Regions from separate parts of the Streptomyces sp. NPDC050263 genome, predicted to be linked through region 2. Evidence: riboswitches for the same ligand, from Rfam matches in the RefSeq annotation. Region 2 holds a riboswitch; the other holds the start of a gene.
What was found. A riboswitch is a leader RNA that binds a small molecule or an ion and turns the genes downstream of it on or off. The one in region 2 is predicted to bind glycine.
Positions count from the first base shown of each region.

Region 1: linked by a shared signal. The riboswitch ahead of gcvP (aminomethyl-transferring glycine dehydrogenase) and the one ahead of gcvT (glycine cleavage system aminomethyltransferase GcvT) in region 2 are both predicted to bind glycine.

Region 1 covers NZ_JBFAKW010000149.1:6,019-13,467, reverse strand. The annotation lists gene AB0J04_RS39745 (DNA polymerase IV) at 1-1,308, shown strand, start outside; gene AB0J04_RS39740 (nucleotidyltransferase domain-containing protein) at 1,424-1,885, shown strand; gene AB0J04_RS39735 (PRC-barrel domain-containing protein) at 1,891-2,262, opposite strand; glycine riboswitch at 2,376-2,471, shown strand; gene gcvP (aminomethyl-transferring glycine dehydrogenase) at 2,655-5,540, shown strand; gene AB0J04_RS39725 (TOBE domain-containing protein) at 5,597-6,016, opposite strand; gene AB0J04_RS39720 (helix-turn-helix transcriptional regulator) at 6,134-6,529, opposite strand; gene AB0J04_RS39715 (amino acid transporter) at 6,709-7,449, opposite strand, start outside.
Region 2 covers NZ_JBFAKW010000019.1:70-7,518, reverse strand. The annotation lists gene AB0J04_RS11715 (ABC transporter substrate-binding protein) at 1-1,003, opposite strand, end outside; gene AB0J04_RS11710 (ABC transporter permease) at 1,176-2,183, opposite strand; gene AB0J04_RS11705 (enhanced serine sensitivity protein SseB C-terminal domain-containing protein) at 2,565-3,326, opposite strand; gene AB0J04_RS11700 (enhanced serine sensitivity protein SseB) at 3,493-4,299, opposite strand; gene AB0J04_RS11695 (AAA family ATPase) at 4,393-5,079, opposite strand; glycine riboswitch at 5,257-5,368, shown strand; gene gcvT (glycine cleavage system aminomethyltransferase GcvT) at 5,521-6,639, shown strand; gene gcvH (glycine cleavage system protein GcvH) at 6,758-7,135, shown strand; partial or broken gene AB0J04_RS11680 (serine hydroxymethyltransferase) at 7,147-7,449, shown strand, end outside.

The DNA of each region.
Region 1 (7,449 bases), on a different contig from region 2:
GCGGAGCAGGCGTCCAAGCCGAGTCTGCGCGGAAAAGCCGTGGTCGTGGGCGGGCTGGGGCCCCGCGGAGTGGTCGCGACCGCTTCCTACGAGGCGCGTGTCTTCGGGGTCCACTCGGCGATGCCCATGGCCCAGGCGCGCCGACTGGCTCCGAACGCCGCCTATCTTGTTCCGCGCTTCGCGTTCTACCGGTCGATCAGCGAGCAGGTCATGGCGCTGCTGGGAGCGCTTTCGCCACTGGTGGAGCCACTGAGCCTGGACGAGGCCTTCGTGGACCTGGAGGCCGGGGATGCGGCCTGGGACAGTGAGTCGGCGCAGTTGGCCGGCGTCAGACTGCGCGGGGACATACGGGCCGTCACGGGCCTCACCGGCTCGGTGGGGCTGGCCTCCTGCAAGATGCTCGCGAAGATCGCCTCGGAGCAGGCGAAGCCCGACGGCCTGGTGCTCATCGAGCCGGGCACCGAGCGGGCGTTGCTCGGACCCATGTCGGCGCGGATCCTGCCGGGGGTCGGCCCGGCGACGGGGGACCATCTGAGGCGGGCCGGGATCACCACGGTCGACGAGATCGCGGAGGCCGGTGAGGACGAGTTGGTCCGGCTGCTGGGCAAGGCCCACGGGCGCGCTCTGTACGCGATGGCGCTGGCGCGTGACGACCGGCCCGTGGTGGCGGAGCGGGAGACCAAGTCCGTGTCGGTCGAGGACACCTACGACGTGGACATCCATGACCGGGTCCGGGTCGAGCTGGAGGTGCAGCGGCTCGCGGACCGGTGTGTGCGCAGGCTGCGAGGGGCCGGTCTGTCGGGGCGGACGATCGTGCTGAAGGTGCGGCGGTACGACTTCTCGACGCTCACCCGCTCCGAGACGCTGCGCGGGCCCACCGACGATCCGACGGTGATCCGGGAGGCGGCGGCCCGCTTGCTGGACTCGGTGGACACGACGGGCGGGGTACGGCTCCTCGGGGTGGGTGTGAGCGGTCTGGCGGACTTCACCCAGGAGGACCTGTTCGCGCAGGCCGCGGAGGAGCGGTCGGAGGGAGCCGAGGTGGAACTCGCGGACGAGCCCGTCCGTGCGGAGCCGGTGAGGGCCGAGCATCAGTGGCGTCCCGGACACGATGTGCGGCATGTCGAGCTCGGGCACGGATGGGTGCAGGGCAGCGGGCTCGGCCGGGTCACCGTGCGGTTCGAGACGCCGGAGTCGGGGCCGGGCCGGGTGCGGACGTTCCGTACCGACGACCCGGGACTGGAGCCGGCGGAACCGCTGCCGCTGGTGCCGCGAAGATCTGCGGTCGACTTCGGGAACTCTCGGTGAGGCCGATCGGTTACACAGAGTGAAGAGTTCGAAGTATCGGTATCGCGAAGTACGGGGTGGGTCGGAGCGGTGGCGGTGTCTGGAGAGGCGGCGCCGGTAGCTGAGGGGGAGCTGTATGAAACTGCACGGAGGTCGGTTCGCGGACCCGGCCGAGCTGTCGCCGGAGCGTGAGGCCGAGATGCGGCGGGTGGTGGATCGGGTCACCCGGTGGTCCGCGAACCGAAGCGACGTGGTCGGGCTGCTCCTCGTCGGGTCCTGCGCGCGTGGGGCCGCGCGTCCCGACTCGGACGTCGATCTCGTGCTGCTGTCGACGGCGGCGGACCGGTACGCCGGCGACGAGGCGTGGACGGGTGAGATGTCCCTGGGAGAGGTGCTCCGGGTCCAGGCGTGGGGGCCCGTCACCGAATGGCGGTACGCGACCGCCTCAGGACTGGAGGTCGAGGTGGGCGTCGGCTCTCCGCGCTGGGCGCGGACCGATCCCGTCGACGCCGGTACCCGAAGAGTCGTCACGGATGGCGCCCGGCCGCTGTACGACCCTGCCGGGATACTCGGGGCGCTGATGCGGGCCTGTGCCTGAGGGGCTCAGCTCTCGTCCGTGCCCGCGAGGCGGCCGAAGTCGTGATCGGGGAGCGGGGGAGCGGCGCCCACGTCGAGGCCGTAGTGGTGGTAGAGCTGGAGTTCCTGCTCCGGGGAGAGATGGCGGCCCACGCCGAAGTCGGGGGCGTCCTTGATCAGGGCCCGGTCGAAGGGGATGTGCAGGGTGCCCTCGACCAGCTCGCTGGGCTCCAGGGGGACGAAGGCGTCGCGGGAGAACAGGCCGGTTCGTATGGCCGCCCACTCCGGCACACCGGTCGCGTCGTCGAGGTAGACCTCGTCGACGGTGCCGATCTTGGTGCCGTTGCGGTCGAACGCCTTGCGGCCGATCAGATGGCGCGGATCGATGTCGGTCTGCACGGGCCCTCCATTTGGTCGCAACTCATCCGTAAGCACTACCAAAGAGCACATCGGGACGGGCGGCCACTCGAAGGGGGCGTCGTTGACCTCGCTGGTAGTCTGACAACGGCTGCTGACCCCGTGCGGGAGAGTCCTCCGGACATCATCGGAGGCGCCGAAGGAGCAACTCCTCCCCGGAATCTCTCAGGCTCACGTACCGCATGGACGAGGTCACTCTGGAAAGCAGGGCGGGTGCCGACGGCGTCGACGGCTTCCGCTCTCACCGACGGTGAAAGCCGGGCGCCCTCGGGCGGCCGGTGAAGCTCTCAGGTCAGATGACAGAGGGGGAGGTCGTCCGGGTACCCGCGCCGTGGTGACCCTCGAAGGTCGTGTCAGACCAGGAGGCCTCCGTAATGACCGCCCATCGCATTCCGCTCTCCGAGCTCGAACAGGGAATCCCCTTCGAGCAGCGTCACATCGGGCCCGACCATGAGGCGCGGGCCAAGATGCTCGCGCAGGTCGGGTACGGCTCGCTCGACGAGCTCACCGCCGCCGCGGTGCCGGCCGTGATCCAGAACGCCGACGCGCTGGACCTGCCGGGCGCGCGCACCGAGGCCGAGGTGCTGGCCGAGCTGCGTTCGCTGGCCGACCGCAACCAGGTCCTCGACTCGATGATCGGGCTCGGCTACTACGGAACGTTCACGCCGCCCGTCATCCTGCGCAATGTCATGGAGAACCCGGCCTGGTACACGGCGTACACCCCGTACCAGCCGGAGATTTCCCAGGGCCGGCTCGAGGCGCTGCTGAACTTCCAGACCATGGTCGCCGACCTGACCGGTCTGCCGACCTCGGGTGCGTCGCTGCTCGACGAGGGCACGGCCGCCGCCGAGGCGATGGCGCTGTCCCGGCGCATGGGGAAGAACAAGAAGGGCCTCTTCCTCATCGACGCGGACGTGCTGCCGCAGACCATCGCGGTGATCGAGACCCGTGCCGAGCCGACGGGCGTGGAGGTCGTCGTCGCCGACCTGAGCGAGGGTATTCCGGCGGCGATCGCAGAGCGCGAGATCAACGGCGTGCTCGTGCAGTACCCCGGCGCCTCCGGTGCCGTACGCGATCTCGGGGCGATCGTCGAGCAGGCGCACGGGCTGGGCGCGCTGGTCACCGTCGCCGCGGATCTGCTCGCGCTGACGCTGCTGAAGTCGCCCGGCGAGCTGGGGGTGGACATCGCGGTGGGCACCACGCAGCGGTTCGGCGTGCCGATGGGGTTCGGCGGGCCGCACGCCGGCTACATGGCGGTCCAAGAGAAGTTCGCGCGCAGCCTGCCCGGGCGGCTCGTGGGCGTGTCCGTGGACGCGGACGGGAACAAGGCCTACCGGCTGGCGCTGCAGACGCGTGAGCAGCACATCCGGCGGGAGAAGGCCACGAGCAACATCTGCACGGCGCAGGTGCTGCTGGCCGTGATGGCGGGGATGTACGCGGTCTACCACGGGCCCGACGGGCTGCGGGCGATCGCTCGGCGCACGCACCGGTACGCGTCGGTCCTGGCCGCCGGACTCGAGGCCGGCGGGGTCGAGGTCGTGCACGGGGCGTACTTCGACACGCTGACCGTGCGGGTGCCCGCGAAGGCCGCCGAGGTCGTCGCCGCCGCTCGGGAGCGCGGGGTGAACCTGTACCTCGTCGACGCCGACCAGGTGTCGATCTCGTGTGACGAGACCACCGCGCGGGCCCAGGTGACCGCGGTGTGGGCGGCCTTCGGGGTGGACGGCGACATCGAGGCGCTCGACGCGTCCACCGAGGAGGCGCTGCCCGCCGGGCTGCTGCGGTCCGAGGAGATCCTGGCGCACCCGGTCTTCCATCAGCACCGCTCCGAGACCGCGATGCTGCGCTACCTGCGCAGGCTCGCCGACCGGGACTACGCGCTCGACCGGGGCATGATCCCGCTGGGCTCCTGCACCATGAAGCTCAACGCGACCACCGAGATGGAGCCGGTCACCTGGCCCGAGTTCGGGCAGCTGCACCCCTTCGCGCCGGCCGAGCAGGCGGAGGGTTACCTCACGCTCATCCGTGAGCTGGAGGAGCGGCTCGCCGAGGTCACCGGGTACGACAGGGTGTCCCTGCAGCCGAACGCCGGGTCGCAGGGAGAGCTGGCCGGGCTGCTCGCCGTCCGCGGCTACCACCGGGGCAACGGGGACGAGCAGCGGACCGTGTGTCTGATCCCGTCCTCCGCGCACGGCACCAACGCGGCCAGTGCGGTGATGGCGGGGATGAAGGTCGTCGTCGTGAAGACCGCCGAGGACGGCGAGATCGACGTCGACGATCTGCGGGCGAAGATCGAGCGGCATCGGGACGAGCTGTCGGTGCTGATGATCACCTACCCGTCCACGCACGGGGTGTTCGAGGAGCATGTCGGTGAGATCTGCGCGCAGGTGCACGAGGCCGGCGGGCAGGTGTACGTCGACGGTGCCAACCTCAACGCGCTCGTCGGGCTCGCCAAGCCCGGGCACTTCGGCGGGGACGTCTCGCACCTGAACCTGCACAAGACGTTCTGCATCCCGCACGGCGGCGGCGGCCCCGGTGTCGGACCGGTGGCCGTCCGGTCGCACCTGGCGCCGTATCTGCCGAACCACCCGCTGCAGCCCGCCGCCGGGCCGGCGACCGGGGTGGGGCCGATCTCGGCGGCTCCCTGGGGTTCTGCGGGGATCCTGCCGATCTCCTGGGCCTATGTGCGGCTCATGGGCGGTGAGGGGCTCAAGCGGGCCACGCAGGTGGCCGTGCTGAGCGCCAACTACATCGCCAAGCGGCTCGAGCCGCACTACCCGGTGCTCTACAACGGGCCGGGCGGGCTGGTCGCGCACGAGTGCATCATCGACCTGCGGCCGCTGACGAAGGCGACCGGCGTGAGCGTCGACGACGTCGCCAAGCGGCTCATCGACTACGGGTTCCACGCGCCGACGATGTCGTTCCCGGTGGCCGGGACGCTGATGATCGAGCCGACCGAGTCCGAGGACCTCGTCGAGGTGGACCGGTTCTGCGAGGCGATGATCGCCATCCGCGCGGAGATCGAGAAGGTCGGGGAGGGTGCGTGGCCGGCCGAGGACAACCCGCTCCACCACGCCCCGCACACCGCGGCCGCGCTCGGCGGCGAGTGGGAGCACGCGTACACGCGTGAGGACGCCGTCTTCCCGGCCGGGGTGTCCGCGGTCGACAAGTACTGGCCGCCGGTGCGCCGTGTCGACCAGGCCTTCGGCGACCGGAACCTGGTCTGCTCGTGCCCGCCGCTGGACGCGTACGAGGACTGATACCCAGAGTGAGCGAGGGGGGCCCCGTCCGGGTCGTGGGCGGGGCCCCGCGCGTGCTACACCGTGGCCAGGGACACCTCGGTCGACTTGATCAGCGCGACGACGTCGGAGCCCACGAAGAGGCCGAGGTCGGTGGCCGCCTCCTTGGTGATCGCGGCGGTGAGTTCGCCGCCCGCCACACTGATCCTGACCGAGGCCATGACCCCGCCGACGGTGAGGCCGGTGATCGCGCCGGGGAGCCGGTTGCGGATCGAGAGGCCGTCGACGGCGCCGGTGGCCAGGGAGACCTCCGTCGACTTCACCAGTGCGCGGACGGCTGTCCCTGCGGTGAGGGCGAGCTCGTCGACGGCCTCCAGGGTGATGGCGGCCGTGAGGTTCTGGCCGCCGTCCAGATGGATCTTGACGGTGGCCATGACCTCGCCGGGGTGGACGGCGGTCACGGTGCCGGGGAGTTGGTTGCGGATGCTCAGGGTCATGAGCGTCAACGGTAGGGCTCTGAGCGCCTTATGTCGGGTATGTTCGATTCCGCGCCGTTCTGTCGGAGTCCCTGCTGCCATCCCGGCCGGTGTCCGGCTTGTGGGGTTCCTCGCCGCTCAGACTCGGTCGATGTGTACGTTTGTCGACTTCACTCGGGCCGTGGCCTCCATGCCGACCTCAAGGCCCAGTTCCTCGACGGCTTCCCGGGTCAGCAGGGAGACCAGACGGTGAGGGCCGGCCTGGATCTCGACCTGTGCGGCCACGTCGCCGAGTTTGATCGCGGTGACGATGCCGGGGAAGGCGTTGCGGACCGAGGTGTACGGGGTGTCGTCCTCCGCGCTGTCCGAGCGGGCGAGTTCCACGGAGAAGGCGGCGAGGTCCGTGCCGTCGATGAGGCGTCGTCCGGCGTCGTCGCGATGGGTCGCCACGCGGCTGGCGTCCGCCCAGCGGCGCGCGGTGTCGGGGCTGACGCCGAGCAGCCGTGCCGCCTGGCCGATTGTGTAGCTCTGCATGCGGGTCACGATAGGGCTGGAGGGGCGGCTGTGGTGCCGCGGCACCTGGTGATCCAGTTCGGTCCGGGGGCGCCGGGCGGTGGTCACGGCATCCCCGATGCCCAGCAGGGCGCGGGGGAGGGCGAGGGTTCTCGGGTTCCGGTCGATCAGGAAGGTCGCGGCGCGGGAACCCGTGGGCGTCAGCCGGTGTGGACGCGGGGGCGGCGGGTGCGGTCCGGTTCGGCTTCGCGCAGGACCTCTCGGGTGACCGGGGCGACCTCGCCCTGGCCGAAGAGGAAGAAGCGCAGGAAGTTGGCGAAGGGGTTGCCCTCGGTCCACTCGAAGTAGATGTGCGGGGTGCAGCCGGTGGCGTCGCGGACGTGGAGGAGCAGGGCCGCCAGGGCGTTGGGAATGGAGGAGGACTCCAGGGTCAGGACGCGGTAGCGGTTGTGGAGCACTTCGCCGCGGACGGTCAGGCCCGACTCGAACTCGGAGGGGTCGAGGACGGTGACCTCGACGAAGACGAAGTCCTCCTGCTCCGGCATGTCGTTGTCGGCCCGGATCTGCTCGATCTTCTCGCGGTACTCGGCCTTGTCGCGCCGGTCGGGCTCGTTGGCGATGAACCGTATCTTGCGGCTGGCCATGTCCCGGACGAATCGTTCCGCCATGTCGTCCAGCGTGACGCTCGTGACGCGGAGCTCGAAGGCGCGGGCCAGCCGGGAGAGGAGGGAGACGAGGATGATGCCCGCGATGAAGCAGGCGCCGATCTTCACGCCGTCGGGGCGTTCGATGACGTTCGCGACGGTGACGTAGAGGAACACCGCGGAGATGACGGCGAAGCCGATCGTCCAGCCCCGCTGGCCGGCCTTGCGGGCGGCGATGGTGACGGCGATCGCGGCGGAGCTGATGAGCACCAGCACGCCGGTGGCGTACGCGCCGCC
Region 2 (7,449 bases):
AGCCGGAGACCGGGTTGTCCAGGTTGGCCTTGTGCTCCTTCAGGGCGGTGGTGCGGCCCTGCGGCGACATGCCGGTCTGGTTCAGGTCGAGGTCCAGGTCACCGCTGAGCAGACGCTGGTCCAGCTGGTTGGCGTCCGAGAAGAACTGGATGGTGATCTCGTCCGGGTAGGCCTTGCGGATCGGGTCCGAGGCCTGCTTCCAGTTGGTGTTGCGGACCAGCTTGAGGTCCTTGCCCGGGCTGTACGAGGCGAACTTGTACGGGCCCGAGGAGAACGGCTTCAGGCCGTACTTGGACTTGGTGTCCATGTCCTGGCGGACCGGGGAGGCCGAGATCAGGCCCAGCATCTCCTCGAAGTCCGAGTTGGCCTGCGGGAGCTTGAAGACGATGGTCTTGTCGTTCGGCGTCTCGATGGCCTTCAGACCGAGCTTGTCGGCGGAGGTGTCCTTGTAGGGGCCCTTGTACGTGCCCGTGGGGTCGAGGACGTCCTTCAGGTACGTCGGACCGCCGGACAGCACGTCCTGCGCCCACACGCGCTCGATGCCGTACTTCACGTCCTTGGACGTGATCGGCTTGCCGTCCTCCCACGTGATGCCGTCACGCAGGGTGTACGTGTAGGTCTTGCCGTCGTCGGTGACCTTCGCGAGACCGGTGGCGAGGTCCGGGGTGAGCTCGGCGCCCGCCGCGCCCGGCTCGGTCTTGTTCGTGACGAGCTGACGGCTGTAGTAGCGGGCGAAGTTCCACATCATGCCGTAGTAGCCGCGCGTGGTGTCCCACGAGTCGGCGTCCTGTGCGGCACCGAACTTCAGCGTGCCGCCCTTCGTGGCGGCGGAAGCCTGGGCGACCTTGTTGTTCGCGGCGTCGAAGCCGGCGGCGCCGGTGGTCGAGCCCTTGTCGTCGTCGCTTCCGCCACCGCCGCACGCCGCCGTGGTCAGCAGCGCGGCGACCGCGGCGGCAGCGGCAAATGCCTGCTTCCGCCGCCCTGAGGTGCGTTGGGTAGTCACGATCTCGGATCCTCCGGATTAGATGAGAGACCCCGTGTGAAGGCCACGGGACGGTTGGGGTGCCGTGTTCGGCGGTTTCGCTGTTCAGCGGTACTGCGGTTTCGCTGTTCTGCGGTTCAAGCGGTTCAGCGGTTCGCGGTTCAGAGCAGTTCGCGGTTCGGCAGTTCGCTGTTCAGCGGGAGGCCTTCGGGTCCAGCGCGTCCCGGACGCCGTCGCCGAAGAGATTGAAGGCCAGCACGGTGATGAAGATCGCCACACCCGGGACCACCATGTACATGGGGTCCGACTCGTAGTAGTCGATCGCGCTCGAGAGCATCTGTCCCCACGAGGCGGTGGGCGGCTTGACGCCGACGCCCAGGAAGCTGAGCGCCGCCTCGGTGAGGATGTTGGTGGGGATCATCATCGTCGTGTACACGACGATCGGGGCGACCAGGTTGGGCAGCAGTTCCTTGAACAGGATGTACAGCCGACCGGCGCCCAGCGATCGGGCGGCCTCGACGTACTCGCGCTCACGCAGCGAGAGCGTCTGGCCGCGCACCACGCGTCCGATGTAGGGCCAGCCGAAGAATCCGATGACCAGGATCATCACGAAGACACGCACGCTCGAGCCGGTGAGGCCCAGCATGTCGCTCGGCATGACGGAGACCAGCGCGATGATGAACAGCAGCTGCGGGAAGGCGAGCAGGCCGTCCATGATCCGGCTGATCAGGGAGTCCACCCAGCCGCCGAAGAATCCGGCGAGAATGCCCAGCACCGTTCCGAGGACCACGGCGACCACGGCCGACAGGAAGCCGACCAGCAGGGAGATCCGGGCGCCGTAGAGGATGCGCGCGAAGATGTCCCGGCCGTTGATCGGCTCGACGCCGAGCAGGTGCTCGCCGCTGAGGCCGCCCAGGGAGCCCGTGGGGGTGCCGAAGAGCGGGTCGATGAGGTTCTCGTGGTACTCGTTCGGGTCCTGCCCGAGGATCCCCGTGATGACCGGCGCGAACAGCGCGATCACGACGAGGAAGAGCACCACGATGCCGCCCGTGAGGGCGAGTTTGTCCCGCTTGAGGCGTTCCCAGGCGATCCGGCCCAGGGAACGGCCCTGAACGGCCTTGGCGCCGCTGGTGGCGACCGCCGCTTCCTCGGCCGCGCTCGGAGCCGCTTCCGCGGTCGGCTCGTGCAATGGTGCCGTCATCTGGCAGGGACCCCTCTCAACCGGCGGTAGCCGGCCCGCACTTGCCGCTGTAGCGGCGTGATCAGTCCGTAATACGCAGGGGATAAGTCCCCTGGAGCGGGAGTCTTCAACGCTTTGGCGATCTGTTGCCAGACTTGGCAGTGAAAGGATGCGTAAACGTGATGCGGGTAGATGGGTTCCGTTATCCGGACGGCGGGTAACGCCCCTCGGACGCTGACTTATTTGGGCAGATCGGACAAGAACGGGATCAATCGCCGCTATCTACGCGCGAAGACGTCCGAGTCCTCCCTCGCGGCGGACCCACAACAGGATCACAACAAACACACAACAGAACGGCGGCAGGACTCTCGGCGGACTCTCGGCAGGAACGGTGGCGGAAAATCAGTAGCGTCCTGAAGGCGGATAGCCGTATCCGCCCGCGGGCGCCGGGGCCGACGCGGGAGCGGGAGCGTGGGCCTCACGGTCGTAGAACGGCCGGGCGTTGGCGCGCATCCACATCACGACGGGGTCGTACTCGTCGGTCATGGCGACCGTCGACACCGGCAGTCCGTCCGGCACCGCGCCGATGGACTGCTGCATCATGGCCCGGACGGCGTCCACGGCCGACGGCGAGGAGTCGTACACGTCCAGCCCGACGGCCAGATAGGGCGCGCCCAGCGCCGGCTGCACCCACGCCCGGCGCAGCGCGCGGACCGCCGGGGTCCGGTGGGCGTTCTGCGCGAGCAGGGCGTAGAACTGCGGGATCTCGATGGCGGGCTCGGACAGCCGCAGCGGGCCGGCGGGCTGGCGCTCCAGCCCGGTGGCGATACGGCGCAGATCCAGCCACGGGATGCCGACGCCGCCGCCGGGGCCGTGCGGGTTCAGCCAGAGACCGTAGTGGTCGGGATAGAGCGTGCGGGCCACGTCGATTCCGTCGACCACCTCGTACGACCGGTTCCAGCCACTGGCGCTGAGCTCCTGGGCGGAGGTCACGCAGGGGGCGTAACCGTGGCCGTCCACCTCCATGTTCCCGTACTGGGCGTCCGGGGAGCCGGCCTGGCCGTGCCACAACAGCATCCAGACCTGGCCGGAGGACGGGGTCGCGAGCGCGCGCAGGAGGGCCTCGTAGGCGTCGTAGCGCCCGGGCGTGACCTGGCGCAGCATGTGCTCGACCGAGCCGGTCGCGGCAGTGCCAGCGCTCACTTTTTATCGCCCCTTCGAGAAAATGCCCCGCGTTGGGGTCCAGCTTAAGCGCCCAAGAGCTCAGGGCCTGTGGTGCGTTGGCGGGTGCGGGTCGCGGGTGGTCGATCGCGCCCCTGTGCGGGCCTGTCTAGCGTTGGTAGAAGGGGCGGACCCGTTCCCTCATCCAGTCGGCCACCGGGTCCTGGGCCACGTCCAGCAGGACGAGGTTGACCGGCCAGGGGGCCGCGGTCTCGGTGAGCGCCCTGCTCAGCGCCTCCAGGGGCAGGGCGCGCAGGTCGACCTCCCACTGGGACTCCTCGGGGGACCCGGCGAGTTCGACGCCGACGAACATCACCGGTTCCGCCGTCTCGACGGCGGCCAGGCAGCGGCGGGCCGTGCGGATCGCGCCCGTGGCCTCGAACTCCGCGGAGGCCGCGGCCAGGAAGTCGATCGGGTCGTCCTGCCAGTCGGGCTCGTAGAGGCGGACCCGGCCGCCGCTGGTGGGACCGTCCAGCGGGGTGCGGCCCGCCCGGCACAGCTCGGCCACGGCCGGCGGCGGCAGCGGGATGCCGACCAGGCCCTCGGGGTTGACCATGATGCCCACCTGCGGGGGCAGTCCCCGGGCGAACTCCACGGCCGGCGCGATCGTGAACGACATGTGCGAGCCGACGACCTGGCGGAACTGCTCCTCGGAGCTGAAGACCGGCACGTACACCTGGCCGTCCAGCTCCAGTGTGGGCAGGTCGAGGGGGCCGCTGCCGGGGCCGCCGCCACCGGGGAGCGGCACCCAGACGAAGCTGCGCCCGAGCACCTCCACGACCCGGGAGCCGGCTCCGGGCACGCCGAGGGAGGCGGAGAGCACCTCCTCCAGCTCGTTGCCGGGCCATCCGCCGTGCGGATGGGGGTGTGCCTGCGCCGGAAAGTCCGTCGGGAAGTCCGCCGGGGGGAAATCCATCTGCCTACCGCCTGCTGAGAACCGCTCACTGTGCTGTGGCTGAAAGGCTAGAGCCTGTGCGGCGCATCACGCCACAGACGGCCGCCGGACGCCTCAGCCCGTGAAGGCGATGCGCCTGAGTACGTTCGCGGCGGGGCGGTCCAGGAGGACCGCCGAGGCGCAGCCTTCGGGGAGGCTGCCCTTCTCCACCGAACGCAGGAGTCGGGCGGCGGCGCGGCGGTGGCGCAGGAACGCGTACCGCGAGACGCCCCGGCCGCGCTCGCGCTGGCCCTCCAGGGCCTGGTCCGCGCCGACGTCCAGCAGAATCAGATGGAGGGTGCCCCCACGGCGGCGGGCCTCGCGGGCCAGCCAGTCGCGGACCCAGGCCTGCGTACCGCAGTCGTGCACGACGACGCCCTGGCCGCCGCGCAGGGCTCGACGCAGGCCGGCGTAGTGGGCGAGGCGGACGAGCGGGCGGTAGAGGGCGTAGGGCAGGAAGCGGGGCGCGCGGGCGTCCCACCGGTCGCGGGTGTCCTGGGAGTCGATGCGGGCGCCTTTGACCGCCCGCTTCATGAGCGTGGACTTGCCGCTGCCGGGCAGCCCGGTGACCACGACCAGGTCACGGGGGCCGAAGAGCAGACCGTGCGGGCTGCGGCCGGCCCGCTCGCGCAGGTCGCGGACGACGGGCGCGGGCTGCGAGCCGCACGCCTCCCGGGCCCGGGTGCCGGGCTGCGCGGGCAGCGCGAGCCCCGAAGCGGTCGCGAATGCCGTGGTCCTCGCCGTTGTCGTCGTCCTGTTCACCGTGATCGTCCTCCCCTGGGGTCAGGTAGTCCTCATCCCCATCGAGCGTAAAGAGAAGGTAATGCGTGGTGTCTCGCGTTTTCGTGCGCGTACCGACACAAGCCGGTTACAGATGCGGCCTGCCGCGACCGGGGCGGGCCGTGCGATGATGGCCGCGCCAACTGCATACCGGCCGTTTGAATCCGCGCGGGAGAGTCCCCAGCAGCAGGTCCGCCTGTCGTTGCGCTGGGGCGCCGAAGGAGCAAGTCCCTCCCTTGAATCTCTCAGGCCCCGTTACCGCGCGGGCGAGGCACATCTGAAAAGCGGGCCGCCGTTTCCGGTGGCCCCACCCAAGGTGCAAGTCAGGACCACCGTTTCGCGGGGTCGTGACGAACCTCTCAGGTTCCGATGACAGATGGGGAGGAACGACCTCGCCGTCATGCCTTGGGAGACAACCGTCCGATGAGCAGCTCCGCACCCCGTCACACCGCGCTCGACGCCCTGCATCGCTCGCTCGGCGCGACGATGACCGACTTCGCAGGCTGGGACATGCCCCTGCGCTACGGCTCCGAACGCGACGAGCACCAGGCCGTCCGCACCCGGGCCGGCCTCTTCGACCTCTCGCACATGGGCGAGATCACGGTGACCGGGCCGGAGGCGGTCGAGTTCCTGAACTACGCCCTCGTCGGCAACCTTGCGGCCGTGGGGGTGGGCCGGGCCCGCTACACCATGATCTGCGTCCAGAACGGCGGCATCCTCGACGACCTCATCGTGTACCGGCTGGCCGATGCCGAGTACATGATCGTCTCCAACGCTTCCAACGCCCAGAACGTGCTCAACGAACTGAGCAACCTCGCGGAGGAGTTCGAGGTCGAGGTCCGCGACGACCGTGACGCCTACGCGCTGATCGCCGTGCAGGGGCCCGAGTCCCCCGGCATCCTCAAGGCGGTCACCGACGCGGACCTCGACGGTCTGAAGTACTACGCGGGCCTGCCCGGCACGGTCGCCGGGGTCCCGGCCCTCATCGCCCGCACCGGGTACACCGGTGAGGACGGCTTCGAGCTGTTCGTGAAGCCGGACCACGCGGTCGAGCTCTGGCAGGCTCTGACCAAGGCGGGCGAGGGCGTCGGCCTGGTCCCCTGCGGTCTGTCGTGCCGCGACACGCTGCGCCTGGAGGCGGGCATGCCGCTGTACGGGCACGAGCTGAGCACCTCCCGCACCCCCTTCGACGCCGGTCTCGGCCGGGTGGTGAAGTTCGAGAAGGAGGGTGACTTCGTGGGGCGCGCCGCGCTCGAGGAGGCCGCCTCCCGTGCCGAGCAGAACCCTCCGCGGGTCCTCGTCGGCCTGATCGCCGAGGGCCGCCGCGTCCCGCGCGCCGGGTACGCCGTGGTCGCCGACGGCCGGGTGATCGGCGAGGTCACCTCCGGCGCCCCCTCCCCCACGCTGGGCAAGCCGATCGCGATGGCCTACGTCGACGCCGCCCACGCGGCGCCGGGCACCGCCGGGGTCGGCGTGGACATCCGGGGCAGCCACGAGCCGTACGAGGTCGTGGCGCTGCCGTTCTACAAGCGCCGGAAATAGACACTGGGCGCGGTGCCCGGTCCCTGTGCGTGACGCTGCGCACATTCCCGCTGGTCACGCACGCCTTCAGCAGTCCCCCATTCATCAGCACTCCCTCGCGTACAGGAGAATTCAGGCCATGAGCAACCCCCAGCAGCTGCGCTACAGCAAGGAGCACGAGTGGCTGTCGGGCGCCGAGGACGGCGTCTCGACGGTCGGCATCACGGAGCACGCGGCCAACGCGCTCGGCGACGTGGTGTTCGTCCAGCTCCCGGAGGTCGGTGACACGGTGACCGCGGGCGAGACCTGCGGCGAGCTGGAGTCGACCAAGTCGGTCAGCGAGCTGTACGCGCCGGTGACCGGTGAGATCACCGAGATCAACCAGGACGTCGTCGACGACCCGGCGCTGGTGAACTCCGCCCCCTTCGAGGGCGGATGGCTGTTCAAGGTACGCGTCACGGGCGAGCCGGACGACCTGCTGACCGCCGACGAGTACATCTCCTACACCGCCGGCTGAGGACCACCCCGATGACTGTTCTGAACACGCCCCTGCACGAGCTCGACCCGGAGATCGCCGCCGCGGTCGACGCCGAGCTGAACCGCCAGCAGTCCACCCTCGAGATGATCGCCTCGGAGAACTTCGCTCCGCTCGCGGTGATGGAGGCGCAGGGCTCGGTCCTGACCAACAAGTACGCCGAGGGCTACCCGGGCCGCCGCTACTACGGCGGCTGCGAGCACGTCGACGTGGCCGAGCAGATCGCCATCGACCGGATCAAGGAGCTGTTCGGCGCGGAGTACGCCAACGTCCAGCCCCACTCCGGCGCCTCCGCC